One region of the Brevibacillus aydinogluensis genome, then DNA from elsewhere that is predicted to be linked to it. Evidence: predicted binding sites of a transcription regulator. Region 1 holds the regulator's gene; the other holds the start of a gene.
What was found. Region 1 encodes Rex, which represses fermentation and respiration genes when NADH is low (regulators of the CRP and FNR family bind a similar motif). Its sites were predicted from a motif close to TTGTGAAATATTTCACAA; they were not measured.
Positions count from the first base shown of each region.

Region 2: a site for Rex is predicted at 12,820-12,837, ahead of ric (iron-sulfur cluster repair di-iron protein). Genes of this name have one in related genera too.

Region 1 covers NZ_OY569118.1:2,190,100-2,204,456, forward strand. The annotation lists gene Q7F15_RS10680 (WIAG-tail domain) at 1-2,078, opposite strand, end outside; gene Q7F15_RS10685 (AAA family ATPase) at 2,255-3,766, opposite strand; gene Q7F15_RS10690 (hypothetical protein) at 3,759-4,286, opposite strand; gene Q7F15_RS10695 (cell wall elongation regulator TseB-like domain-containing protein) at 4,462-4,941, opposite strand; gene Q7F15_RS10700 (hypothetical protein) at 4,970-5,653, opposite strand; gene Q7F15_RS10705 (hypothetical protein) at 5,787-5,948, shown strand; gene Q7F15_RS10710 (amidohydrolase) at 6,031-7,329, opposite strand; gene Q7F15_RS10715 (redox-sensing transcriptional repressor Rex) at 7,345-7,968, opposite strand; gene Q7F15_RS10720 (ComEC/Rec2 family competence protein) at 7,986-8,387, opposite strand; gene Q7F15_RS10725 (ComEC/Rec2 family competence protein) at 8,281-8,880, opposite strand; partial or broken gene dinG (ATP-dependent DNA helicase DinG) at 8,971-11,851, opposite strand; gene Q7F15_RS10740 (tetratricopeptide repeat protein) at 11,898-13,451, opposite strand; gene panD (aspartate 1-decarboxylase) at 13,531-13,914, opposite strand; gene panC (pantoate--beta-alanine ligase) at 13,947-14,357, opposite strand, start outside.
Region 2 covers NZ_OY569118.1:3,348,102-3,362,458, forward strand. The annotation lists gene Q7F15_RS16485 (Crp/Fnr family transcriptional regulator) at 1-254, shown strand, start outside; gene Q7F15_RS16490 (nitrate/nitrite transporter) at 370-1,890, opposite strand; gene narI (respiratory nitrate reductase subunit gamma) at 1,914-2,618, opposite strand; gene narJ (nitrate reductase molybdenum cofactor assembly chaperone) at 2,624-3,196, opposite strand; gene narH (nitrate reductase subunit beta) at 3,222-4,691, opposite strand; gene Q7F15_RS16510 (nitrate reductase subunit alpha) at 4,681-8,367, opposite strand; gene lpdD (prenylated flavin chaperone LpdD) at 8,624-8,974, opposite strand; gene Q7F15_RS16520 (Crp/Fnr family transcriptional regulator) at 9,304-10,017, shown strand; gene Q7F15_RS16525 (DUF488 domain-containing protein) at 10,098-10,487, shown strand; gene Q7F15_RS16530 (hemerythrin domain-containing protein) at 10,562-11,119, opposite strand; gene Q7F15_RS16535 (YwiC-like family protein) at 11,266-11,988, opposite strand; gene ric (iron-sulfur cluster repair di-iron protein) at 12,047-12,748, opposite strand; tRNA gene Q7F15_RS16545 (tRNA-Leu) at 12,928-13,010, opposite strand; tRNA gene Q7F15_RS16550 (tRNA-Cys) at 13,018-13,092, opposite strand; tRNA gene Q7F15_RS16555 (tRNA-Gly) at 13,161-13,236, opposite strand; tRNA gene Q7F15_RS16560 (tRNA-Gln) at 13,242-13,316, opposite strand; tRNA gene Q7F15_RS16565 (tRNA-His) at 13,332-13,407, opposite strand; tRNA gene Q7F15_RS16570 (tRNA-Trp) at 13,415-13,488, opposite strand; tRNA gene Q7F15_RS16575 (tRNA-Phe) at 13,494-13,569, opposite strand; tRNA gene Q7F15_RS16580 (tRNA-Asp) at 13,585-13,661, opposite strand; tRNA gene Q7F15_RS16585 (tRNA-Met) at 13,667-13,743, opposite strand; tRNA gene Q7F15_RS16590 (tRNA-Val) at 13,765-13,840, opposite strand; tRNA gene Q7F15_RS16595 (tRNA-Glu) at 13,913-13,989, opposite strand; tRNA gene Q7F15_RS16600 (tRNA-Ser) at 13,994-14,086, opposite strand; tRNA gene Q7F15_RS16605 (tRNA-Asn) at 14,094-14,169, opposite strand; rRNA gene Q7F15_RS16610 (23S ribosomal RNA) at 14,227-14,357, opposite strand, start outside.

The sequences.
Region 1 (14,357 bases):
GACGCAATGCTCTTTCGCTGCAGGTGTTCGCCATGAACCGAGCCGTTGGCCAGCTTATCCCGATTGATCGACCGGTCCACGATGTGATCTGTCGACACTGCAAACACGTCCAGCTTATCGCCGTCCACGCTGCGTGCCGCCAACTTTTCCCGGGTGACCGCCTGATCGGCCAGGAATGTAGAAGTGATCAACTGCGGCTGGAGATGCTGAGGGCCTATCGCCTGCGTACGAATATGGTCGCTGTCGACGATCTGGGGAGTGAGCAGATCGCCGGTCACGCTGCCGGGAGCCAGGTGCTCACCGGTCAGGCTGCCTTTCACCACGTGCTCTCCGGTCACCGAACGGGCTTCCAGTTTGGTGCCATCCACACTGCCGTCCGCCAGTTTCTCCCGGGTGACGCTGCTGTCGGCCAGCTTTTCCCCCGTCACGGCGCCTGGTAGGATGTGTTCGTTGTGCACGGAGCCGCGCACCAGATGCTGGGCATGCACGGATTTCTCGGCCAGTTTATCCCAGGTGACCACGCTATTTGACAAATGACGTGCCTTGATGGCCTCCGTAGCCAATTTCGCCGATGTGACGGCCCCGTCCGCCAGTTTGGGGGTGGTGACGCTCAGGTCCGTGATTTTGTCAGTGGAGACAGATTCGCTCGCCAACTTCGACGTGGTCACCACGTGATCGGCCAGGTTGTTCGTCTGGATAATGTGATCCTTTAAATGAACGTTGCTGATAATGCGCTCGCGCAGATGGACATCTTCAATTGCGCTCCTGGCCAGCTTCTCCTTGGTGATCGCCCCTTCGGCGATGTGTCTGGCTTCGATCGACTCATCGGCCACATGGACACCGTAGACGCTGCGCGGCGCCAGCTTGTCGGCTTCCACCGCCTGATGGGCCAGTTTGCTGGTGGTCACCTGCTGGTCGCCGATTTTCTTGCTGGTCACCACGTTGTCCTGCAGGTGACTGGTTTGAATCACGCCTGCCTGCAGATGGACACCACTGACAGCTCCCTTGGCCAATTTTTCGCTGGTGACACAACCGCTGTCCAAATGCTCCGACTGAACCGCGAACGGTGCCAGCTTTTGGCTGTTGACCGCCTCCGGAGCCAGATGGTGAGGGCCGATGATCAGATGGGCAATATGCTGCTCCCCAACGCAGCCCGGCATCAGGTTGACGCTGTCCACAGCACGTTCTGCCAAATGTTCGTGCAGAATTGCCCCGCGTTTGATGTGCTGGGATTCGACCGCTTCCTCGTCCAGCTTGCTTGCGGTCACTGACGCGTCCCTCAGTTTGTCGGTCGTGACAGCACCGTCCTCCAGCTTGACGGAATTGATGATGTAGTTGGCCAGATTGCCTGTTTGAATCGTGCCCATTTTGATCTTTTCCGACGTGATCGCCTGATCCTGGATCAGTTCGCTGGTGATCGCCTGTTCCTGAATGTGCTTGGTCTGGATTGCTCCCTCGGCAAACTTGATCGAGTCGATCGTCTTGTCTGCCAGCTTTTCCGATGTGATGCTGTTGTTCATCAGCTTGTCACCGGAAATGGTGCGGTCCTGAATCATCTCACCCGTAATGACGTATCTGCCGATGTGGATGGATTGGATGGCTTCCGGGGCAATCTTGCCGGACGTGACGCTGTTGTCGGCCAGTTTGGCACTGTCGACGGCGTAGTCTTTCAGCAGGGTGTTGTCGATGCAGCCCGGCTTGATCTTGGAAGCGTCGATCGCCCGGTTCGCAATCTTTTCGGTCGTCACTGCCTGGTCGCTCAGATCGTCCGTGTAGACAAAGGAATATTCTTGCTCCTGCTTCCGCTCCTTGATGATCTTGGAGAACGTTGTTTGATTGGAGGAAACGTTTTGTGGGGGCACATTGTGCAGGGGCGGAATGACGTCACTGCTTTTGTTGGTGATTGTGAACGATTTCGGCTCAAAATCCTCGTAATCGTCTTCATCCGTCAATTCCGACTCCAGCCGTTCGAGCCAGACCAACTCTGATGTCTGCGGCAGAAAGGGAATCTCGAACGACTCATTCTTCGAGCGTTTTCCCAAGGATTTGTGCTGTTTTCTCCGGTTTACTTTTGCCATTGGGTCTCCTTCCCTTCTGATGTCACTCCCATGTGCTCTTGTAGGATATTCAACACGGGCGGGGTTGGGTACCCTGTCCTGCAAAAAAAGTCGAGACGACAACTGGTCTGAACAGCGGAAAACCGGCACGGCCTGTTCCCTGCCAGAGATTGTAGAAACACAAAAAAGCCGGCGGATCAAACCGCCAGCTCCTTGGACGATTGCCGGGCTTCGGCCAGCAGGCGGCGGAACGCATCGCCATGCAGCACTTCCTCTTCCAGCAGCGTGTTGAGGCCGATCTGGAACACGGAGTCGAACTTGCGCAGCAGCGCGCGCGTCTTCTCCAGCAGTTCCTCCAGCAACCGGTTTACTTCTTCGTGAATGTGCGTTTTGTCTGCGAATTGCAAATGGACAATCCCCAAGCGGGACATCCCGCTTTGGACAATCTCCGTCGCCATGTTCAGCGCCTGCTCAAAGTCGTTTTTGGAGCCGGTGCTCCGGCCGCCGTAGTAGATTTCTTCGGCAACGGCGCCGCCCAGGCAGACCATGATCTGCTGTTCCAGCGCTTCCTTGGTATACAGGTAGCGATCCTCCAGCGGATTTTGACGGACGTACCCCAACGCTTTGCCGCGAGGACTCAGCGTCACCTGGGAGACAGAACCCGGGCGCACGTGTTCGCTGACGATCGCGTGTCCCAGTTCGTGCAGCGCCACCCGTTTCTTTTCTTCCAGGGACGCTTCCCGGTCCACTTTTTCCCCCAGCATGACCTTGTCCACCGCCAGCGCAAAGTGGCGCGCCTCAATCATCTCACTCTGGTCGCGCATGGCGTAAATTGCTGCTTCATTTGCCACGCTCTCCAGCTGCGCGCCGGAGAAGCCAAACGTCTCCTGCGCCACTTTGTCCAGCGAGACATCGGAAGCAAGCGGCTTGTTGGCGGTGTGGATCATCAGAATCTGCTCGCGTGCAGTCTTGTCCGGCAGATCGACGCTGATGTGCCGGTCAAAGCGTCCGGGACGCAGCAGAGCGGGGTCCAGCATGTCCTTGCGGTTGGTCGCGGCAATCAGCAGGATGCGCGGCTTGTCGCTGGTGGCGATGCCGTCCATCTCGGTCAACAGCTGGTTCAGCGTCTGGTCGTATTCGCGCTGCTGCTGACCGTCGCGCTTGCCGCCGATCACGTCAATTTCGTCGATGAAAATGATCCCGCTGTCCTGACCGTTCTTTTCCGCCAGTGCTTTGACTTCCTTGAACAGATCACGAATGCGCTGAGCACCCACCCCGACGTACATCTCCACAAACTGGGAACCGGACGCAGCCAAAAACGCGGAATTGGTGTAATTGGCAGCCGCTTTGGCCATCAGCGTTTTCCCCGTCCCCGGGGGACCTGTCAGCAGCACGCCTTTGATCGGGCGAATGCCGTACTGCTCAATTTTGTCCTTGTGCACGAGAAAATCGAGCGCTTCTTTCAGCTCGTTTTTGGCCCGCTCCTGTCCGCCGATGTCGGCGAACGTCACGTTGGAGGCGGGTACAGCGTGTTTGCTCGGCTGGGACTTTCCGCCAAACGGAAGTTTTCCCTGATTCTGCCGCACGATCAGAAAATACATGGCCGTCAAGACGGCGGCAAACAAGAGAAACGGTGTAATGTTGACACCGAGAAACAGCAGAAAAATCAGGATGCCGGGAACCACGCCGATCAAGATTTCCTTACCCATGCATCGTCACCTCGTTTCCGGCCGAACGGGGAATGATCGCGTAGAAGTCGTCCTTCCCCTTTTTCAAGTAGACGTAGACGTTGCGGTCGTCCATCAGTGCGGACGCTTCATCCAGCCGATGAGCGGTCTTCCACTCCGTCAACATCTGCGGAATGCGGCTGTATTGATGCAAATCCAGCGCTTCCGTAAAGGAAAATAACCCATCCATCCAAATCTGTTCCAGGTCTTGCGAATCGTTGTCCACGTCAACTTCCACCGTCTTGCCCCGAGCCAGGTCGGCAGTTTCCTGGAGCAAGCGGCGGTATTCCTGCGGGAACAGATCCGGGCGGGTCACTTGCAGCTTTATCTCAATGCGATCCTTGCTAACATCCAAGTGCGTCAGTTCCGCTGACTTCATCTGTCCGATATGGGTACGAAGCGGTGTTTCCACTTCCATTTTTTGGTATAAAAACCAACCACCGAACAGGAGAGTGAGCGTCGCCAGCAGCGAGAGGCCAATTGCACGTTTTCGCAGTTGCACAGCTACTCCCCCTTTTGTTGTATTGTGCGCTCAGTCAACGGTTCCAGTATATCACATCCGTATAGCGTTTTTTGTATGCAGATGTTGGATACCCGGCCCCGAGCAGAACGGCAAAAAGGCCTTTTTCACTTGGAAAAAGGCCTTTTGAGCGTACATCTGTACATCTGCATCCGGCCTACGCCGGCGAGACGATATAAGAGGTGAGCAGCTTGCCGCTGAACAGGTCGTAGTGGAGATAGTGAAAGCGGCCGTCGCGATCCTGCAGGGTGACTTCCCAGAAGCGGCTGTTTTCGTCCAGCCCCGGGACGATGTGCAGCACACGCGCATCGGGAAAGCCTTTTCTGACTGCCTCTTCGACACTTTCCCGGCTGACCGCCCTGTCCATCGTGTCAAACACGGCCTTGTCGGCGGTCAACCATGCGACCACCGGTGTTCCGACCTTGTTTTTGCCCAGCACGACGGCGTAGGACTCTTTGCTGCGGTACTCGTCAATCACATCGATCTCGGTGATCGTCGTCCGTTCCTGTACCCACTGCCGCACCTGGTCTTCGAAGTCGTGCCGTTTGCCCACGACCGTGGACGTCAAGTGATAGGCGGCACCCAGGGTGACCACCAGACAAACGGCTACAGCCCCTATTATGATTCGTACCAACACAATGACAATCCCCTTTATCCTCCATACGTTACAGCCGGAAGCGAAGCTGGTCCTGCTTCGTGCCGGCCGGCGTCTTCATTTGCAGCAGTACGTCCAACTGCCGCAATTCCCGTGTCGCACCATCGTACCACACATGGTAATCGACGGAAATCTGGCGGGCCATTTCCGCCTCCTGGATGGGAAATGACGGTCCCAGCCACGTCGCCAAAAGCGAGCTGACCTCTTCAGCCGGGATGGACAAGCGGTACCCCTGCCACGCCCGGTTGGAGGGGTCCGACACGGCCAGCGGCGTGACCGAGCGCAGGTGAGCTTTCAGCAGTGCCGCATGCTCGTGGGGCGTAAACAGGGCATAGGGCAGCGCTGTGTGGTCCTGCACCTGGCCGTCCACGCTCACGCTGACATCCTGTCCGCTTCGCCTAAGTTCCATGTGGTGACCGTCAAACTCCCCGCTTACTTGAAACTGCTGTCCCTGGTAGCGTCCGCTCAGGACGTGATCTTTGAGCAATACTTCAAACGGCCGCTCCTGTTGCCCGGTGAGCTGGTCCAAGAGAGCGGCCACGACCGTCCGATCCGCTTCCGCACGTTCCGCCTCCGCCATGATGGTCACCTTCCCGGCGTGCCGGTTGTGCAGTGCCCCCAGCGACACGCCAAGGAAAAACAGGCCGAGAAAAACAGGGATCAGCCACCAGAGCTGCTTGGGCCGGACGTACATGTCCTTCCCCTCCTGTCCCGTTTTTCCTTACCCTATGTGCGGCGGGAAGGTTTTAGAACGCTACGGAAAACTTGCTAAACATACCCCCGGTCGTCCCGGTCATACTACAGATACACCCCGAGGAGGTGAGCGCGTGAAACCGTCGCAACGAACGACATCTCCTGACGTGCTAGGGTATCTGCTCCAGGAATACCGCGTCTCCTGGGCAGCGTTGTCGTCGCCGCTGAGAACCTTGACCCACTCGCCCACACTTAAGTTCCGCCACGCCCCGCTTACGGACGTGTGGAAAAAATGAGCGTGGCATGGCGTCCAAACAAAACTTCCCTTACCTACACCTACGCTCCCCTTCTCCTGTCACTTGCCCTGACAGGAGACTTTTACCGTTTCAGCGTTTGGAACACGCGGTTTGCTTCAAAAATCACGCGCTCCTCGTCCACAGTCAACAGCTCGCGGTTGCGCATCAGGAACCGGCCGGCCACGATCGTGTCGGTCACGTCCCGGCCATTGGCCGCATACACCACGTGGGAGACCGGGTTGTGAGCGGGATGGAAATGGGCCTGATGGCTGTCCAGGACGATCAGGTCGGCCTGCTTGCCAGTCTCAATCGACCCCAGCGCATCCGGCTGGAACACGCCATCCGCCCCGTAGCGGGTAGCCATGCGCAGCGCTTCTTCCGCCGGAACGGCAACGGGATCGTAGCTCACTCCCTTGTGCAGAATAGCAGCCAGCTTCAACTCTTCAAACAGGTTCAGGTTGTTGTTGCTGGCGGTGCTGTCTGTACCCAGCGAAACGCTGATCCCCTTCGCCAACATTTTGGGAACCGGCGCCACGCCGCTGGCCAGCTTCAGGTTGCTCACCACATTGTGGGAGACTTTCACCTGATAGTTTGCCAATACATCTATTTCTTCATCCGTCAAATGGACGGCATGAGCTACCAGCGTCGGACGGCGGAACACGCCCAGTTTTTCCAGGTGGGCGACCGGACGAAGGCCATAATCCTGCTCGTTTTGCCCCACTTCCCACTTCGTTTCCGACATGTGGATGTGAATCGGCAAAGCAAGCTCTTCTGCCCGTTCCACAATTTGCATGATAAATTCCGGCGGGCAGGTGTAAGGCGCATGGGGTGCAAGCATCGTGGTGATGCGGCCGTCCGCCTGATTGTGCCAGTTTTTGGCAAAATCGGTGGCCTCCTCAAGTTTTGCCGCCCGCTCTTCCTCCGAGCAGAGGCCGATCATGCCGCGGCACAGCCGGGCGCGCATCCCGGTTGCTTCCACAGCTTTCGCCACTTCGTCCATGTGGTCGTACATGTCGACAAACGTTGTCGTCCCCGTGCGAATCATTTCAATCAGCGACAGGTATGTGCCCCATTTCACATGGTCGCCGGTAAACTGCGCTTCCAGCGGCCACATTTTGTCTTCGAGCCACTGCTGCAGCGGCAGATCGTCTGAGTATCCGCGCAACAGCGACATGCCCGCATGGCCGTGCGTGTTGATCAGGCCCGGCAGGACGTAGTTGCCCTTCAGGTCGATCACCTCGTCGTAGCCGGACACATCCTCAGGCGTCGGCCCAACGTACGTAATCGTGCTGCCGGCAAACGCGACGGCCCCATCATGAATCACTTCGTTCTGTTCGTTTACGGTGATCACGGTGGCGTGAGTCAAGATCGTCTGTTTCATCGTACCACTCCGTTCTTACGTTAGATAATAAGCCAGGCTTTGCAGACTGGACGTCACATCCGCATAGTGGATGCGCACCTCTTTCTCCGTCCGAATGGTCGTCGGCGCGAAGTTGAGAATGCCTTCGATCCCCGCCTCGATCAAGAGATCGGCCACTGATTGTGCGGCGGCAGCCGGGACCGTAATGATCGCCAGGCGAATGTGACGCTCCTTCACCGTCTCTTTCAGCTCTTCCAACGGCTGGATCGTGATCCCTGCGATCTGCTTGCCCTGCTTGGCCGGATCGCTGTCAAAAATCGCCGCGATCCGTATCTGATCCTTCAGGAACGCATTGTAATTGCTGATGGCATGGCCGAGATGGCCGGCGCCGACGAGCGCGACGCGGATTTCCTGATCCAGTTTGAGAATCTGGCGGATTTTTTCCACCAGGTAGTTGACGTCATAGCCGATGCCTTTTTTGCCGAAATCGCCGAACGCGGCTAAATCTTTGCGGATTTGGGCGGGGTTGATGTCCAGATTTTTGCCCATCTGCTGGGAGGATACCGTCGTCACGCCCACTTGCTGCAGATAGCTCAAATAGCGCAGATAGATCGGCAAACGGCGAACAACCGCTTCTGAAATTTTTTCACTTTTGGCCACCGTACGGTCCTCCCTCCTTACGTTTTTCGCTTGACGACACGGTAATCGCGGCCGTTGGACAGAATCGTGATCGTGCCGTGCTGGCTGGTGATGAAGGTCTCCGCCCATGATTCGCCCAGTCGTTCCAGCACTTCCTCCTGGCTGTCTTTCAGCTCGTTTCGGGACTTGCCGGTCAGAATGACTGCCACCTGCGGGTCCACCTTGGAGAGAAACGGCTGGGAAGAGGCCTGATTTCTCCCCTGGTCGGCCACCTTCAGCACTTCCGCCTTCAACTGCCCGCCGTACTGCTCCAATAGGCGCTCTTCCGCCTTTTCATTGATGGCGCTGGCGAAGAGAAAGCGAAGCTGGCCGTGTCGCAGCCGGAATACCAGGGAATTGTCCTGCGGAGACAAAAACAGCGGTTCGCTGGGATGAAGCACGTCCAACACCACGTCGTTGTCCAGTCTCGATCGCGTCGCCGTCCGCGACGGGCAACAGCTTCTTGTCCCCTTTGAGCGGGACAAACCCGCGAATCGACGGCTCGATCAGACGGGGCAGAATGACCGTATCCACCAGCAGCCGGTCGCTGAGAAAGGCAAAGCCTCCCGCTTGTTCCGGCTGATCGTTGGTCACGACGACGTAGTCCAGCCGCGTCAGTTTTTGCTCGGACAACAAGCCAAACAAGACGGGCCAGTCTTCCGCGCTTCCCGTGTCGACCAGCATGGTCTTTCCGCTTGGCAGTCGGATCAGCGTGCTCTCGCCATGCGGCAGGGCGAGAAAGTGGATCACCAGCCCGACAAATTCGCGTTCGTCGTCGCTGGCGTAGGGGTCCTCCACCTTCACCGCGTTCTGCAAATGACTGTCGATCGAACAGCCGGCGAACAGCACGACGCACAGCAGCAGCCAACAAGCCTTACGCGTAATCCCCAGCATTTATTCTATCACCTAAATCCCTGCGAGACTATTGCTTCATTTTATGAGCCTCGCCAGGATTGCATGCAGACCGGCGCTCAACGCCTTTCGTTATGTGCCGGTCTCTTGGGCCAGAAACGGACCGATCCGTTCACGGAGCTCCGGCCAGGTGCCCGTCTGCACCTGAAACGGCGGCAGGGATTGCAAAAACGCCCGGCCGTAGCGTGACTCGATGATGCGTGCGTCAAACACGACCACGACGCCGCGATCCAAATGATGCCGGATCAGCCGGCCGACGCCCTGTTTGAACTGGATCACCGCCTGCGGCAGAGCCAGCGACATGAAGGCGTTTTTCCCGACTGCTTTCAACTGCTCCGCTCTCCCCTGATATACAGGGTGGTTGGGCGGCGTAAAGGGAAGCCGCACGATGACCAGGCAGCTGAGCGCTTCGCCGGGGATGTCCACGCCTTCCCAAAAGCTGCTGGTCCCCAGCAGCACGCTATGTTCCAGCTGTTGGAACAGCCGGACCAGCTTGCTGCGGTTGCTGCTGTCAATGCCGTGGCCAAGCAGGGTGTATGGCTCGTCCGTCAACTGCTCCTTCATCATCTGGTATACCTGGCGGATCATCGAGTGAGACGTAAACAGGATCAGTGTTCGACCACCGGCGGCGCGGATCACGTCCAGGCAGCCCTGCACGACTGCTTCCAGGTAGTGTTCGTCGCTTTCTTTTCCCGGGGTGGGAAAATCAGAAGGGATGAACAGCAGTCCCTGTTCCTCATAGGCAAACGGGGAGGGCAGGGTCAGGGTGCGGACCTTCTCCTCCGGCAGCCGGTCCAGGCCAAACCGCTCGATCATGTAGGTAAAGCTGTTCTTCACCGTCAAGGTGGCCGAGGTGAGAATCAGACTGCGTTTTGCGGCAAACAGCGGATGGGCAAGCACATCGGCGACGTTTAGCGGTGCGGCGTGCAAATAGACGTGCTTGCGCGGAGTGCGGGCCTCCACTTCCATCCAGCAGACGTACGCCGTGTCCGGTTCCAGCAAAAAAGTGAAGCAGTTCGGCCGCTTCCTGAAGTTCGTCCACCAGGCCTGACACGTCCGTCCTGAGGCTGCGCAGCTCATACGGCGGTTTTTCGTCGGCGGGGATGCACGCAAGCAGGCGGTCGATCAAAGCGGTGTACGACGTGAGGGCATCGATCACCCGGCGCGCCGCTCTGCGAATCCGCTCGTGTCGGCCGGAAAACGACTCCTTGCGGTACCGCACGGTTTCATGCCCGGTATCGGTCGTCTCCTCTCCCCGATCCGCCGCCCATTTGTACAGCAGCTGAGTCAACTGCAACGCCTTTTCGCGCAGCGCGGGGAACAGCCCGTCCATCTCTTCCAGGATCTCCGCGACTCTGCCCCCCTCATCCGCCTGCCAATCCAGCAGTTCGGCGGTGAAGCGGCGCACAAGGCTGCCTTCTTCCGTTGCCGCCCGATCCAGGAGGAACATCATTCCTGCTGTGGACAACTGCTTGCCGAGATGAGCGGTAGCGATCTCTTCCAGATGGTGCGCCTCGTCGATTACTGCCGTCTCATACGGCGGCAGGATCCGGCTGTCTGCCTGCAAATCGCTGATTAAAAGCGCGTGGTTGACGATCAGGATGTCCGCGTCCCGCGCCCGCTCCCGGGCCTGGAAATAGTAGCAGCGGCTGAACCACGGGCAGTTTCTGTGCAGGCAGGAAGCGGCATCGCTGTTCACCTGCTGCCAGTACAACTGTCCGGTGGCGGGCAGGCTCAGCTCTTCCACATCGCCCGTTTCCGTCTGGGTCAGCCAGATGAGCATTTGCCCTTTAACCAGGCGCAGTTCCTGACTGTTTCCCTCCACGGGTTCCTCCAGGCTTTGTTCAAACTTGCGCAAGCAGAGATAATTGCCCCGCCCCTTCAGCGTGGCCGCCTCAAAGTCAAACGGCAGCGATTGTTTCAGTGCAGGGATGTCCTTATGAAACAACTGCTCCTGCAGGTGGATGGTGTGCGTGCTGATCACCACGGGTTCACGATTCTGTTTGGCCCACACGATGCTGGGCAGCAGGTAGGCGAGCGATTTGCCGGTCCCGGTCCCCGCTTCCACCAGCAGATGGGCACCATCGCTCATCGCGTCATGGATCGCGCGCATCATCGCTTCCTGCGCTTCTCGCCGCTGATAGCCAGGCAGGTTGCGCCCCAGCGCCGCCTGTTCATCCAGCATCTGCTCCAGCAACTCGGCAAACGGTTTTGTCGGCGAGTCGGACCGGGCAAGCGGCGCCTTGGCACGTCCGTCCCGTTTGCGCAGGGCAAGCTGGCGGTACACGTCCCACAGCTTTGACTCGTCTGCCCTGGTGCCGGATTCATCCAAAAGCGGCACCTCCGCCAGCTTTTCCATCTCAATGTGGCGCAGCAGCACGTCGATGTCAGTGCGAAACGACGAAACGAGCATTTGCAGCCGCTGCACCGTCACCAACGGAAGTTGGCGCAGGATGTCCAACAGATGCAAAAACAGCCTGGCCGTCGCCAACGCGTCGCTGTCCGCCTGATGCGGACGGTCGTGTTCGATCTGCAGGTCATCGGCCAATTCCCCCAGGCGGTAGCTGTTTTGCATCGGCATCAAAAAGCGGGACAATTCCACCGTGTCCAGCACATATCCGTCAAACGTATAATAGCCCTGGCTCAGCAGGGCTTCTTGCAAAAATTGCAGGTCAAATGCGGCATTGTGAGCGACAAAAGCCCGCCCCTCCAGCATGCGCAGGAACCTGGGGAGCGCTTCCTCCAGCGAGGGGGCATCTGCCACCATGTCGTCTGTGATGCCGGTCAACTGCGTAATAAACGGCGGGATCGGCTGCCCGGGATTGATCAGGGTGGAGTAGCTCTCCGTAATCTGCCCGTCGTCGATGGCGACGGCGCCAATCTGGATGATGCTGTCCCCCTGCCGCGGGTGGCTTCCCGTTGTCTCAAAGTCTACGACGATAAAACGATTCAATCTCTTGTCACCTCGTACGTGCGCGGACAGTAGGGCGTCCGCTTCCCTAGCATTCGGCAGCGTCCGTACATATTCCTGCTCCGGTCACTGTCTCCGGCTGCAAAAGCTCGCTGGCGACCGTCGGTCCCCCAAGTTTGGCGGCGCACAACTGCAGGTAGAGCGGAATTTCCTGAAAGTGGCCGCTGTGGGGAAGCACCCGTCGAAAATAGTGCTCCGCCAGCCGCCAATTCTCCTCCGCAACGGCAATCCGGCCGAGATGGTAATACCCGAGCGAACGAATATACGGATCACCGTCCTCGGTAAACGGCGCGGCCAATCGCTTGGCTGTCAGCGTGTCCCCCAGCCGCTCGTATGCGGTGATCAGTCCGGACTGGGCCAGCCGGTGATCCCGCTGGTTGCTTAGGATCGAGCGAAACGTCGCCAGCGCGTCGTCCACCCGGCCGTCAAACAGCAGCATCCAGCCGTAGCTGAAGGTAAAGTCGGGATTGTCCGGCGCTAGGCTGATCGCTTTTTTCATCAGGGTCAGCGCCCGCCGCGTGCCGGCGATTAACCAGGTGTTCCAGGCCAATCCGTGCCACGCCCACCCTTCGCGAGGAAATCGCTCTACCAAAAAGTGGTAGCACACCTGGGCGCGGTGATAGTTGCCCAACGATTCATAGAGGCTGGCCATCTCCCGCAGTGTCTCGCTGTCCAGCTTGCGCGTCGGCAGTTTCAGCAAGTCCGGAGGCAGCGGCTGCGCCGACTCGTCACGCGCCTGCAGGATGCGGGCCGCCCTCAACCAGAGCAATTGCGCTTCCCAGTCAGAATCCCCCTCGTGAAGCAGCGATTCGATCGTCTCCAGCGCCTCCTGCACATCGTCGTCCTGCAGGTAGCAGAGCGCCAGGTTAAACCGCGCCTCCCGCTGTTCCGGATGGTGTTCGAGCGCCGTCTTGAAGGCTTGTGCCGCCTCCAGCCACTGCCGTTCTTCCGCCAGCATGCAGCCGATCGCATTGTAGCTGATCGCCGCCACCACCGGCGATTGGGCTGAGCGGCTGAGCAGGCGGAATTCCCGGAGCGCTTCCTCTCTCGCCTCGGAAAACAACAGGCTGTAGGCGTAATACAGCCGACCGCTCTCCCAGTCCGGCGATTCCTTGAGCAGTTCGGCAAAGCACTGTCGGGCGTCCTGATAGAGGCGAAGCTGATAAAACCCTTCGCCTTTGCGGTACATGTGCTCAAAGGGACGACCGGCCACATCTGCCGGGAACGTTTCCAGGTTTACGGCGGCCGTGCTGCTGACATCGTCATGTTGTGTCCCCGACGATGCGTTGACGTCCGTAGTTTCCATCGCCGGCGCGGCTGCGCCCGGTTGACTTGCATCAGCAGACGGATACTCACCCTCCAATTGCGGGTATTCTCCCTCCAGCTGCTTGATATGGCGAATCGCAATGGACAGCTTTTCCTCAAACTGCAGCCACAGATCGACTACCCGATCACTCACCTGGCGCAGTTCAAACAACTCTTCGGCGAGCCGGAGCTTTTCATCCTGGGACGCCGTCGGCCACTTCCGTTCGATTGTCTCCGCTTTGGAACGCAGCGCAGAGAACCATTCTTCCAGCTTCATAAAAAAGCCACCCCCTTGTGGCGTGAGTAGTCTCATTGTCTCACAAGGCAGGTGGCTCTATGCAGGCCTACCGCTTCCGTCAATAGACGGTCGCGTGCACTTCCTCCGCCAGCAGTTGGGCAATTTTGTTGTTTTCGTCCATAATGGCCACGCGCGGCTTGTGGGTGCGAGCTTCTTCGTCCGACATCATCGCGTAGGAAATGATGATGACGATGTCGCCCGGCTGCACCAGGCGGGCGGCGGCTCCGTTCAGGCAGATTACCCCGCTGCCCGGCTCCCCTTCTATCACGTAGGTTTCCAGGCGCGCGCCGTTGTTGTTGTTGACGACTTGCACCTTTTCGTTCGGCAGGATGTCCAGCGCATCGAGGATTTCCTTGTCGATGGTGATGCTGCCGACGTAGTTCAGGTTGGCTTCCGTGACGGTGGCGCGGTGGATTTTTGCTTTCATCATCGTGCGAAACACGGCGGTCTCCTCCCTATTTTCTGTCGTGGTCGCTATACGGTTACGAGCATGTTGTCGATCAGGCGAGTGCGGCCGAACCGCACCGCCAGGGCGAATATCAGCTGCTGGCCGGGGCTGGCCGTGTCCACTGGCGTCAATCGCGGGTACGTCAGCACCTCGACGTAATCGATCTCGGCCAACGGCTCGGCCGTGATCATCTCCGCCATGCGCTGCTTGATCTCGTCAAGCGGAACGCCCTCTTTGAGCCACGCATCCGCCTGTTTGAGGCTGCGGTACAGGACGGTGGCCTGCTGCCGTTCCTCCGGGCTGAGATAGACGTTGCGCGAGCTCATCGCCAATCCGTCCGGTTCGCGCACGATCGGGCAGGGCACGATCTGCACCGGAACAGACAAATCCTCCACCATCTGGCTGATGACGGCTAGCTGCTGGGCGTCCTTTTGTCC
Region 2 (14,357 bases), 1.2 Mb from region 1:
GACAGCACGTCAAACATCGTGTGCTGTCATTCCTGCTGAAGCTCGCAGAACAGCATGGAGAAGTAAACGGAAACAGCATTACGATCAACCTGCCGATGACTCACCAGGAGATTGCCAGCTCGATCGGCACCACCCGGGAAAGCGTCAATCGGCTGCTGAATCAGTTCAGCAAGGAATCGCTGTTGAAGTTCGAGCGCAATCGCATCGTAATTATGGACCTGGAGGCGCTGAAGCGGCAAAAAGAGCTGAAGTAGCCTCCAGACGCTCCTGGCCGCCCAGGACCAGAAAAGCCCCGAAACGCGATGGTTTCGGGGCTTCAGACTGAAGACGGGGTGAAAGGCCTGCACAGTGATCCACCGAACCGCGGGTCTATCCTGTGTTGCCGGTCGGTTCGCCTGCCTTGCCGATGTCGCTGAACATGCCCGCGTAGTATTTGACTTCGCCGGCGTCGTTTCGGATGGCCGAGATGGTCAGCCACTCCAGATAGATCTCTCCGTTTTTGCGCTTGTTCCAAATTTGCCCCTGCCAGTGTCCTTTCTCCCGCAAGGAGCGCCACAACGCCTCGTAGAAGCTTTTGTCCTGCTTGCCCGATTTCAGGATGCTCGGCTTCCGCCCGATCGCTTCCTCCGCGCTGTAGCCGGTTACAGCCGTAAACGCCGGATTGACGGAACGAATGATGCCGTCAGTATCGGTCACCACAATCGCTTCCACTGTGTTCTCCAGAATGTTGGCCGCCAGGTGCAGCTTTTCCTGATAAAACAGCCAGATCACCAGAATCAGACTGGCCAGCGCCACCTGCGAAAGCGCCATAAACCCGATGGCATAATGCCCCGTCATGCTGTACAGCGTCGTCAAGATCAGCGGCGGGAAAAAGCCTCCCAGCCCGCCCATCGCCGAGATCATCCCGTTGGCGATCCCGGCCTGCTTGGTGAAATAGAGCGGCACCAGCTTGAAAATCGTGCCGTTGCCAATGCCCGCGCACAACGCCACGGTCAGGCAGCCGACCGTATACAAATGCATCGACGGCGAGAACGACAGCAGCACGGCGGCCACCGTCATCCCGGCAAAGACGAGCATGAGAATTTTGAACGGATTGAACCGGTCACCAAGCCAGCCCCCTACCGGCCTCATCGCCGTCGCCAGCACGATAAATCCGGCTGTCCTCATCCCCGCATCGACTTTGGTCAATTGAAAATGGCTCACCAAAAAGTTGGGCAAATACACGGTAAAAGCGACAAACGAACCGAACGTTAAGAAATAGAACAGGCAGAGCAGCCACAGCTTCTCATTGCGCGAGACATCCTTGATCTGCTGGCCAAGCGGCGTCTTGACCGGCGTCTCCTGCCGGTCGCCAAGCACGAAGTTGAGGCCAGCCATTGCCAGCAGCAGAATACCGTAGCTCATCACCGTGTTGGACCAGCCAATATAGCTGGCGACGACCGGTGCGCCAAACGACGAGATCGCCGTTCCCAGATTGCCGATGCCGTAGATGCCGTTGACGAAGCCGTGCCGTTCCTTGGGAAAGTATTTGGGCAGCGAGGTGACACCAACCGAGAACACCGCGCCGCCGATCCCGAGCAGGATGCCGCCAATGACGAGGTCGGCAAACGAATCAGCCCGGCTGATCCAGTACACGGGGGCGAGCAGCAGCACGAAGCTGATCATGAACAGCTTGCGGGCCCCATAACGGTTCGTCCAGTACCCGACGGGAATGCGCAGGACTGACCCGAACAAGACCGGTATAGCCGTCACCCAGGCCAGCTGGGCGCTGGTCAATGCGATTTCTTCCTTAATGAAAGGCATCAGTGACGACAAAATCACCCACACCATGAAACCAACGACGAGGCTGATCGTCTGCAGCGGCAGTTGATAAGCTCCCTTGCTCCCCATCTTTCCATGGCCTCCTTCCTGTTCTACCGGTCATAAAGCGCGGCTTCGGCCCCCGCTTCACCTCTGCGCCGATACAGCACGTAGCTGCGCCGCAAATACCCGAGCGGCAAGCTGAACACATGTACAAGGCGCGTGAACGGCATGACGAGATAGAGCACAAACGTGGTCAAAATATGAATCTTGAAGCCAAGCGGCACCGTCCGCATCAGTTCGGGGTCCGGTTGGAAGACGAACAAGCCGCGCAGCCATGGATTGATCGTCGTCCGGTAATCAAAGCCGGAGTGGCTTACCGCATTTGCCGCCGTTGCCGCGAGGCCGCTGAGAATGACGATCGCCAGCACCACGAGCGCGATCTTGTCGCCGGCGCTGCTCGTCAGCCGGATGCGGGCGACGGCGAACCGGCGGTACAGCAGGATCAGCACGCCGATGAACGTAATGATGCCCGCCGGCAAGCCGCCGACGATCGCAACCAGGTGATACGCCTCGTCGCTGATCCCCAAAGAGCGGTACACGGAGACGGGAACGAGCAATCCGGCGATGTGGCCGCAGAACACGGCGATGAGGCCATAATGGAAAAACAGGCTGCCCCATCGCAGAATCCGCTTCTCCAGCACCTCGCTGGACTTGGATGTCCAGCCGAACGGATCCGTCACATAACGCCAGATGATCGCCGTGATAAAGATCGCCGCAATGATATAGGGCAAGACACCCCATACGAACAGCTCCATCTTGCTCAATTGTCTCCCCTCCCTGTCAGCGTCGGTTCCGCTGCAAGCTCCGCAGGCGCCTCGGGGACAATCTGCAGCAGCAGCTCAAACAGTCCTGTATACGGACTCCCCGCTTCTGCCAGCGAAAGCCGGATCGAGTGCAGCGCAGGCCGGCTCCAGGCCAGCACCTCCTGCGCCGCCGACCAGGATGCCGATGCCGCAAACTCCAGTACAAGCGGCAAGTAATCAGCCAGCTCGCCGTCCTCCAGGATGAAGCCGGCTTCGGCGTAGCGGCGCTTCCATGCCAGCAGCGCCGCGCCCCGCTCCCGTTCCTCTCCGTGCTGCTCATACGTCAGATACAAATTCGTCGTTCTGCCGAAATCAAAGGTGCGCACATATTGCTCCTGCCATGCGATCTCGCCTGCCGATTCGGCTGCATTCAGGAATGCTTCGATGTGTCTGGCCGCCTCCGCGTCGGCAGCCGCGATCTCTGCCGCCATCTCGCGGGCCGCAGGCAGATGCTGCCGCCACTCGCTGCTCGGATACTCCAGCAGCCGCGACAGCAGGCCGCACACGCGCTGTGATGTTCCGATATCCATACGAGCCGTCTCCTCTCCAATCAAATCAAAATACGCCGCACGAGCCGGGACCGCCAGCAAAACTCAGTCCGCATCCGCCCTGCTCATGGAACAGATCGGCCACCTGTTCGCGATGCGCCGGCGGGATGACAAAACGGTCATCGTACTTGGCGATTGCCAGCAGACGATACATATCCTCGACGGTCTGCTCATCCATCCCGATTTCGCTCAGCAGTGCCGGATCAGTCGCTCTCTGGGTCTGCTGGTTCCGCATATACATGCGCATCACCGCCATCTTGCGCAAAACGTTTCGAATCACCTCGACGTCACCTGCAGTGAGCAGGTTGGCCAAATATTCAAGCGGAATCCGCATCCCGTCGATCGCCGGAAAAATATCGTATGGATCGCGTTCGCTTCCTATCCCTTCGATTCGGTTCATGATCGGGCTGAGCGGCGGCACGTACCACACCATCGGCAGCGTCCGGTATTCCGGGTGCAGCGGCAGTGCGATGCCCCAGTCCATGACCATTTTATAGATCGGCGATCTTTGCGCCGCCAAAATCCAATCTTCCGGGATGCCTGCCCTCCGCGCTTCCCTGATCACATCCGGGTCGTGCGGATCGAGGAAAATGCCCAACTGGGATTTGTAGAGATTTTTTTCATCCGCCACCGACGCGGCTTCCTTCACTTTGTCCGCGTCGTAGAACATCAAGCCGAGATAGCGGATGCGGCCGACGCAGGTTTCCGAGCAGATCGTCGGCATCCCGGCCTCAATCCGCGGGAAGCACAGCGTGCATTTTTCCGCCTTGTTCGTCTGCCAGTTGAAGTACACCTTTTTGTACGGGCAGCTCGATACGCAGAACCGCCACGCTCTGCAGGCATTCTGGTCGACGAGAACGATGCCGTCCTCCTCCCGCTTGTACATCGCCCCGGACGGGCAGGACGAGACGCAGGCCGGATTGATGCAGTGCTCGCAGATTCGCGGCAGGTACATCATGAACACCTGCTCGAACTCCATGAGGATCGATTCCTCGATCCCCCGCAGATTTGGGTCCTCTCGTCCTGTCTCATTCACTCCGGCCAGGTCATCCTCCCAGTTTGGTCCCCATGTCAAATCCATATATTTCCCGGTCACTTTCGATTTCGCCCTGGCCACCGGTTGATGCTTTTGTTCGGGACTGGCGGTCAATTTTTCGTAATCATAGGTCCACGGCTCGAAATAGTCGTCCAGGGTCGGCTGGTCGGGGTTGTGAAAAATGTTCAGCAGTCGCGCTGCCCGTGTTCCCGATTTCAGTTCCAGCTTGCCGTTCTTCAATTCCCATCCGCCGTTGTACCGTTCCTGATCTTCCCACTGTTTGGGATATCCGATGCCCGGCTTCGTCTCCACGTTGTTCCAGTACATGTATTCTGCCCCGGAGCGGTTTGTCCACGTGTTTTTGCACGTGACGCTGCACGTGTGGCAGCCGATGCATTTGTCCAGATTCATCACCATGCCGACCTGCGCTTTAATGTTCAAGCCAATCCACCTCCTGCAATTTCCGGATGATGACGTTCAAATCCCGTTGGTTGCCTGTTGGTCCGTAATAGTTGAACCCGTAACTGAGTTGGGCGTAACCGCCGATCATATGCGTCGGCTTGACATGGACGCGGGTCGGGCTGTTGTGCGTACCGCCGCGGGTCTCTGTAATCGGCGTTCCCGGAACGTGGATATGGCGGTCCTGAGCATGGTACATGAACGCCATCCCGCGTGGAATGCGATGTGTCACGACGGCGCGGGCCACGACGACGCCGTTGCGGTTGAAGCATTCGATCCAGTCGTTGTCGGCGATCTGCGTTTCGGTCGCATCCTCGTGGTTCAACCAGATCGTCGGCCCCCCGCGGAACAGCGTCAGCATCGGCAGCGCGTCGTAGTACATGCTGTGAACAGACCATTTGTTATGCGGCGTCAGGTAGTTCAGGACAATTTCCTTGCCGTCCTTGACCGGCCGCTTGCTGTTTGGATGAAACGGCGCATGTTTGAGGGTCGGCTTGAATGTCGCCAATGTCTCGCCGAATTCGCGCAGCATTTCATGGTCGATGTAAAACTGCTGTCTCCCGGTTAACGTTCGCCACGGAATAAGCCGCTCCACATTGGTGGTGAACGGCGAATAGCGGCGTCCGCCTTTTTCCGAACCGCTGAACGCGGGGGAGGTGATGACCGTTTTCGGCCTTGCGGTGATCTCCTCAAACGTGAAACATTCTTCCTCCCGTTCTTCCGCCAAATCTTTCAGGTGCAGCGCCGTTTTCTTCTCCAGCGCTTCCCATGCCTTGACCGCCATTTTTCCGTTTGCGGTCGAAGAAAGCGTGAGAATGGCCTCGGCCACATTCCGGTCCGTACTCAAATCGGGACATCCCGTCGCAACCCCGTTTCCTCTCCGGACGCCAAGCACGCGCTTTAATCGGTCGTATTCGTCCGACGCGGACCAGACAATGCCTTTTATGCCAAACGGTTTGTTTTCTACCAGCGGGCCGAGGGAGATCATTTTTTCGTACACGGACGCATAATCCCGCTCGACGACGTGAACGTGCGGCATCGTTTTCCCCGGAACCGGCTCGCATTGTCCCTTGCTCCAATCACGCACGAGCCCGTACGGCTGCGCCAGTTCATCCGGCGAATCGTGAAGGAGCGGCGTGGTGACGATATCGTTTTGCGGCCCGTCGAACTGCCGGGCGGCCATCGTCGAAAAAGCGCGCGCCAGTTCCTTGAACGTCTCCCAGTCCGAACGCGATTCCCATTGGGGGGACACGGCCGGATTGAACGGATGAATAAACGGATGCATGTCGGTGCTGCTCAAATCGCTCTTCTCATACCAGGTCGCGGCAGGCAGCACGATGTCCGAATACAGCGCCGTGCCAGCCATCCGGAAATCAAGGTTGACGAGCAAATCCAGTTTGCCTTCCGGCGCATTCTCCTTCCACTCGATTTCCTGGGGACGCAGCCCGATGTTGTCCTCGTTCAGCAGCCCGTTTGAGGTGCCCAGCAAATGTTTGAGAAAATATTCGTGCCCTTTGCCGGAACTGGAAATCAGGTTGGCTCTCCATACAAACAGGACACGCGGAAAATTAGCCGGGTCATCCGGATTCTCGATGGAAAACTTCAAGGTTCGATTTTTCAGCTGTTCGGCGACATAAGCGGCGATCTCTTCCCTGGTGCGGGCACCCGCTCGCTCTGCATCCCGGTACAGTTCCAGCGAATTGCGGCTGAACTGGGGATAGGATGGCAGCCAACCAAGCCTTACTGCCAGCACGTTATAGTCGGCGCTGTGCTCGTATCTGGCTTTCCCCGCCAGCGGTGACACCAGACTCTCGATCTGAGTATCTTCATAGCGCCATTGGTCGGTCGCGAAGTAGAAAAAGGACGTCCCGTTTTGCAGACGCGGCGGCAAGGACCAGTCCCTGGCAAAGGCGATCGTCTGCCAGCCTTCCGCGGGGCGCAGCTTCTCCTGGCCGACGTAGTGCGCCCAGCCACCGCCGTTGACGCCCTGACAGCCGGTCATCAGCACGAGGTTGATAATCGCCCGGTAGATGACGTCGGAATTGTACCAATGGTTAATCCCGGCGCCCAAAATAATCATCGACCGTCCCTTCGTCTCCACCGCGTTTTGCGCAAACTCGCGGGCGATTTGCACGACAGTATGGCGGTCCACGCCCGTAATTTTCTCCTGCCAGGCCGGCGTGAACGGTTGGTCGTCATCGTAGCTCTTCGGGCACGAGTCCCCCAGGTTCCGGTCGATCCCGTACTTGGCCAGCACGAGGTCGCAGACGGACGTCACGAACAGCGTTTTGCCGCCCTGTTCAATCCGCTTGACCGGTACGGCTCGCTCCATCACGTGCCGGCCGTCGTCGTCAAAATACGGGAGCTGAATCGTCAGCACTTCATCATGGACACCCAGCAGGGAAATGCGCGGGTCGATCGCGGTTCCGTTCGCGTCTTCCATGCGTAAATTCCATCGGCCCTCTTCGCCCCAGCGGAAACCGAGGCTGCCGTTGGGAACGGCGAAAGACCCGCTGTTGTCGTCGTACACCACCGTTTTCCATTGAACGTTGTTTCCCGCAGCTCCCAGGTCCTCCGCCAGCAGGAAACGGTCGGCCGTATACGCGCCGTTGTTTTCCGTAAGCAGCACCAGGTTGGGGAAATCCGTATATTGTTTGGCATACTGCAGAAAATAATCAGTCTGATTCTCGACATAAAATTCCTTCAGGATCACGTGCCCCATCGCCATAGCGAGCGCACCGTCCGTCCCGGGCTTGACCGACATCCACGTATCGGCCAATTTGACGAACTCCGCATAATCGGGACTGATGGAGACGACTTTCGTGCCGCGATAGCGGGCCTCAGCAAGAAAATGGGCGTCCGGCGTCCGGGTCATCGGCAGATTGGACCCCCATACGAGAATATAGCCGGAATTGAACCAATCGCTGCTTTCTGGAACATCCGTCTGATCTCCCCAAATTTGCGGCGATGCCGGCGGCAAATCGGCGTACCAGTCGTAGAAGCTGAGCAGCGGTGCACCTATGAGCGAAAGGAAGCGGGAGCCAGCCGCATAGCTGACCATGGACATCGCCGGAATCGGCGAAAACCCGATGATCCGATCCGGTCCGTACTTTTTGATCGTATGGATCATCGACGCCGAGATGATTTCCGTCACCTCATCCCAGGAGACGCGGACAAACCCGCCTTTTCCGCGGGCCGATTTATAGCGCTTCGCCTTCTTTGGATCTTCCACAATGCTGGCCCATGCCCGCACCGGGTCTTTCTCTTTGTTTTTCGCTTGTTTCCACAAGTCGAGGAGCGCGCCTCGTATGTAGGGGTACTTGACGCGCAGCGGGCTGTACAAATACCAGGAGAAGCTGGCTCCCCTCGGACATCCGCGCGGTTCAAAATCCGGCATGTCCGGACCGGTCGAGGGATAGTCCGTATGTTGCGTTTCCCACGTGACAATGCCGTCTTTGACGAATATTTGCCAGCTGCAGGAACCGGTGCAATTCACGCCATGGGTCGAACGTACGACCTTGTCGTGCTGCCACCGCCTGCGGTACATATCTTCCCAGTCCCGGTTCTCGGGGGACATTTCACTCCAGCCTTCGGAATATTGTTCCCGTTTGGAGAAGTATCTCAGTTTCTGAAACAATGGCGTTTTCTTGCCCATGATATACCTCCCTTGTTGTAGGTGCGGCGCTATGCTTTGTTCATCCCGTTGCTTCTCAATGTAGCATTCCATGTTCACTTTTCATGTGAAAAAAATCACAATATCACCGCGTTGGACGCCCGATAAACACCAGGTTTCAAAAAATCGACAAAAAGCGGACTCCTCCGTACGAAGAAGTCCGCTTTTTCCCCAGCTACGTTCATCCGCCGATTTGCGGCATACACCGGGCGGTTGGCGTATGCGCCGTCATTTTCATGCCTCATTTCTGCCCGTTGTTCCATTGATCAAGCATCTGGCTCATTTTTCTTTTCGCTTCGGCAACGACTGTTTCAATGTCCTGGCGGGACGGTTGATCCAGATGGATCCCCGCCAATACAGCGACGGTGCGGCCAAGTGTGCGGCATGCCGTCTCTGCCAGTTCGGCAGCGAGCGGTCCTTCCCGATGGCCGGGCAGAGCCAACACCTCAACTTGTACGTCCTGATCATTGGTGACGTATGCTGTTGCTGACGCCCCGATGTGGGCCGTCCCCCCGGTAACCAGGAAGACCACGTCCCTTCCCATCATGAACGGGCGAATCTCTACCATCTCAAAATGAATTGATTTATCCATAAAGCTCGACGCCTCTTCTCTTTCAGTCCTGACCTGTCCTGCACTCATCATAATAACACCGCAGTTCCGCATCACGAATGATCTTGGTCACACGCTGAAAAAAGGTTGCAGATATGTGACCAAGATCACAATAGCGGCACCTCCCTTTTTTTATGATGAAAAACGTAAAGCAAACCAGCACGTACGGGGGAATACTGAGTTGGGTATTTTGGACGAAATTTCCTCATCATGTGGTCTTGCTATGTCCTTTCGTGTTATGCTGTTCACACCACATGCGGCTCCGTTTATATATGGTGAATCGGGATTATCGAAACAGGAGGGAACCACCGATGATAAAAGCGGATCTCGCAGGGAGCATTCGGAATACGTCCTGCTTTTCAGAGGGGAATTTTGCCAAACTGAAGGAAATCATGTGCGACAACCATTTTCCTGCGGGATCGCATTTATTTTGGGAAGGGGACCCGGCGGACAAACTGTACTTTCTCCATAAAGGAAGGGTGCGCATTACCAAAGCGACTGATGACGGCAAACACTTGGTCATTTACACGCATCAGGCAGGAGATCTCTTCGGCCAAGTGGACCCTTTTCGCGAATCTGTTCATTTTTTTGGTGCGGAAATTCTTGAGGATGCTGCTGTCGGAATCATCCAGCAACAAGATCTGGAAGCGTTGCTGCTGCAGCATGGCGATCTGGCCGTAGAGTTCATGAAGTGGATCGGACTGATGAATCGGTTGACGCAATCCAAATTGCGCGATTTGATGTTGTTCGGCAAACTGGGAATTCTGTGTTCGCTGCTTATTCGTTTGGGGAATACATATGGAATCGAACAAGGCGGGCGCATCTTCATTTCCAAAAAGTTGACCAATTCGGAGTTGGCGGATATGATCGGCACGACACGGGAAAGCGTGAACCGCATCCTCGGGGATTTGAAAAAAGCGGGTGTCATTTCTTACGAAGATGGACATATTGTCATCCAGGACTTGGATTACCTGCGTGATACGTGCCAGTGTGAAAACTGCCCGAAGGAAATTTGCCGGGTCTAAAGACATTGCCATTTTACAACACAATTCACGAAAGAAGGCTGACTGTTGACCATGCTGACTGTGTGCGAGTTGATTGCCGGATGAACGCAGCGAACCGATCAACTATAAGGTTAAAACGCATTTACGAACCGCCCTCTCCGGAAGACGGCGTACGCATTCTGGTCGACCGGCTCTGGCCGCGCGGCATTTCAAAAGAGCAGGCGTCCCTCGATGAATGGATGAAAGAAATCGCTCCGAGTCCCGAATTGCGCAAGTGGTTCTGTCATCAACCGGAGCGATTTGCGGAATTTACGCGAAGATACGAACTGGAATTGTCAGAAGATCCGACCCGGTGCAGACTCGTCGATCGGATATGGGAACTCGCGTCTGAAAAAAACGTCACGCTTGTTTATGCCGCAAAAGATCCCGTCCACAACCACGCCATTGTTCTGCAGCAATGGCTGAACCGCCGCTTACATTCGGATGGGTGATACCAACAGTGCTGAACCGACTTCCTTATGGCTGCATGTGGAATGCACTCCCGGATGGCACTTGCCCTGCTTTGTCAAATGGAATCACGGCAAACCGCACGGCTGAGTTCTGCTTTTTCTTCCGCGTTCAACATGTTTTCCGCCATGGGAAACAGCACGTTTTCTTCTTTCATGAAATGATCGGTTAAGACGGCATGGGCCTGAAGCGCATAGGAAGCAATCTCTTTCGCCCGTCCGGCATCCGCCGTCCCCTCCAACTGTTCCACGGCCTCCAGGAATTTCTTCAAGTTTTGTTTGGCCAACTCGTGTTCATATTCCATCACGGCGATTGGCCCCATCTGTCTGCCAATATATTTTGCCATGAGGGGAAAGAGCGCACCTTCTTCCCGTTCCGAATGAGGGTCGAGTTCTCTCACAAAGGCTTCCACTTTTTGTTTCAGCGCTGCAAGCTGAGCGGTCCAGTCCGTTGTTTCCTGATCCGCGCCGATTTCAGCCGCCTCCCGGGCAAACGCATCCATTTGTTCCCGAAGCGGTCCGTGCTCGCGTTTCAGTTGGGCAAGCGGTTCGCACAGTGCTACCTGGGCTCGGCCTTCCGACATCATGTGGCCACAATGGTGAGGCATTTGTTCCATACAAGATGCTCCTTTCGTTTTTTATGTGCACATTTGAAACGCTCAAAACCGTATCCATGCAGGATTTAGTCTGGTTGGCAACTGGTGCAGATATGCGGCACGATTCCAGCCCCCCACAACAGCCCTGCGCATAGGAAAGGCTCATTTTATGCCACATACACGACCAACACTGTACCGGCAATCAGCACGGAATAGGCAATCTCAAGTATGCCCGTCTGTTTGACGGATAGTTTCGTGTGCGGTGACCAGACGGCCCGAACAGCCAAAACGGCCAGCGGCACCAACAACCCGGGAGGGAACCATAACGCCCCTGCGACGAGTAGAGCAAGATGGTACATGACAGAGAATCTGTAATACATCGCATTGTGCTTTTCCCGAATCATCGTCTTTACGTAAAAAACCGTTCCCGTAAAATACAGGATGCTGAATCCGAACAGCTCAGCCGCAAGCCTCCAATCGGTTCCTCCCCCCGCCTGATACGCAACAAACACCATCAGGCTGAACTGTACGACAGCGGCCAGGTCGTTGAGAAGGGCCCTTTCCTGATTGCGCCTGGCGTAATAACAATTGACGAGAAACAACGGGATGAAAAACGGAACCAACCGCGCCAGTGCCGGGTCCAATACGAGCAGCAGGAAACCGATTGGAATCAGCAAACTGCCGTATACCTGCATCGGTCTCCGGTAGATCGTGGTCTTTTTCGTCCGCAGCCACTGCAGAAAAGCGTACGAGAACAAGTAGGCGAGAAACCAGCCGAGAAAAAGCAGCACATGCAGCCAAACGGGCTTTGCCGCGAACATGCCGAATAAAAACGGAATAAGCAGCATCGCCCAGGCCCCATGTTGGTTGGGTATATATCCCTTTTTCATCCGATCCCCCTCCAGGTTCACTGGGCCTTGTCAAACGTTTTCCTCCATATCTGCAATCTTACCGTTTTACACGCGGAAATAACACATTGTTTTCCAGGTGTATGTGTTCGAACAAATCCGATTCCAGTTCTTCGAGCTTCTGAAATGTCAGGGTATACGTCCGGCATGCCCCTTCAGGCAGCCGATAATCTTGCGTGACCGCCCTCATTTCTTTTAACAGTGTGCCCACAGCGCTGTGGTCGGCTTCCAACTCCTCAATTGTATGTGCCGCCTTTGAGATGTCTGTTTCAGCGCCTGTTTGTTCAGCTTTGCGAATCAGTGGAAAGACCATTTCCTCTTCCGTGATCAGGTGCTGCTCCAGCTCCATCTTCATTTGATGGAACAGTTTGTGAAGTTGGGCCAACTCCGGATGCAGCTGACCGTGCACCCGAAGAATTTTGGTAGTAAATTCACTGAGCAGCGGCAGTTCTTTGAGCAAATAGGCATGATGGGTTTGTACGATATGGTCGATCAAATCGGATAGGCTCGCCTCCCGCCAGTCTGTATCCTGCCCCCGTTTCTCCTGTGCCTGCTGAAACATTTGATTCAAACGTGCAAGAAACGCGCTCTTGTCAATCTGTTGCTGCTCCAGCACCGCGGATAACGTGCGGCTGCCGCCGCAACAAAAATCGATCTGATATTCCCTCAACAAATTGCTGGCGCCGGGAAAACCGGCTACAATGTCACCGATCGTTTCGGAACCGTTGAATGTCTGACCCATGTTCCGGCCTCCTCGTCTAATGTAATGGCGATGCTTCTGTCTAATAGTTTACCGCTGTCGGACATTCGGCAATGTGACGCGAATCACAAAAATCGCGCTTTGTACGGTTCCATTTCAGCTGCACGCAAAAAAAGCTCTTAAGATACGGTTCGCATCTTAAGAGCTGTTTCGTTATGTAATGGTGCCGGTAGAGGGACTTGAACCCCCACGGTTTCCCTCACGATTTTGAGTCGCGCGCGTCTGCCAATTCCGCCATACCGGCACGTTTATGGAGGAGGCACCCGGATTCGAACCGGGGAATAAGGGTTTTGCAGACCCGTGCCTTACCACTTGGCTATGCCTCCATGTTCTGTTTTATTTATATTCGGCATGGGCTGACCATGTTCCGCCCAAAGCCTATCGAGGAGACAAATGGAGCGGACGACGGGTCTCGAACCCGCGACCTTCGCCTTGGCAAGGCGACGCTCTACCAATTGAGCTACGTCCGCATAAATGGCTGGGGCACTAGGATTCGAACCTAGGAATGACGGAGTCAAAGTCCGTTGCCTTACCGCTTGGCTATGCCCCAATATGAGATTAAAAATGGGGCGATCGATGGGAATCGAACCCACGAATGTCGGAGCCACAATCCGATGCGTTAGCCACTTCGCCACGACCGCCACGCAATGGCAGGGGCAGTAGGAATCGAACCCACACCAAAGGTTTTGGAGACCTTCGTTCTACCGTTAAACTATGCCCCTGTATATGGTGGCTCGGGACGGAATCGAACCGCCGACACGAGGATTTTCAGTCCTCTGCTCTACCAACTGAGCTACCGAGCCATCGCTTAACGAAAATGGCGGAGCTGACGGGACTCGAACCCGCGACCTCCGGTGTGACAGACCGGCGTGAACTCCAGCTTCACCACAGCTCCAGATTTGGTTGCGGGAGCAGGATTTGAACCTGCGACCTTCGGGTTATGAGCCCGACGAGCTACCAGACTGCTCCATCCCGCGACGATAACAATTCTACTGTAATGGTGGAGGCTGACGGGATCGAACCGCCGACCCTCTGCTTGTAAGGCAGATGCTCTCCCAGCTGAGCTAAGCCTCCACGTCACCCCGCAAAGCCGCTGTATGCTATTAAGCATATCACGTTTGCTTTGCAGGGTCCACTTCATTTAGATGGTGACCCGTAGGGGATTCGAACCCCTGAATGACAGCGTGAAAGGCTGCTGTGTTAAACCTCTTCACCAACGGGCCATGATGGCGGATGGAGTGGGATTTGAACCCACGAGACGAGTTATCCCCGCCTACACGATTTCCAATCGTGCTCCTTCGGCCTCTCGGACATCCATCCGGGATAATGGCTCCTCGGGAGGGACTCGAACCCCCGACCGATCGGTTAACAGCCGATTGCTCTACCGACTGAGCTACCGAGGAACGTTGAAGACTTCGCGCCTTCAAAACTGGATATGCATGGTGCAAAGGATCATTGGAGTGGATAAGTCCTCGACCGATTAGTATTCGTCAGCTCCACGCGTTGCCGCGCTTCCACACCGAACCTATCAACCTCATCGTCTTTGAGGGGTCTTACCAGCTTGACGCTGTGGGAAGTCTCATCTTGGAGG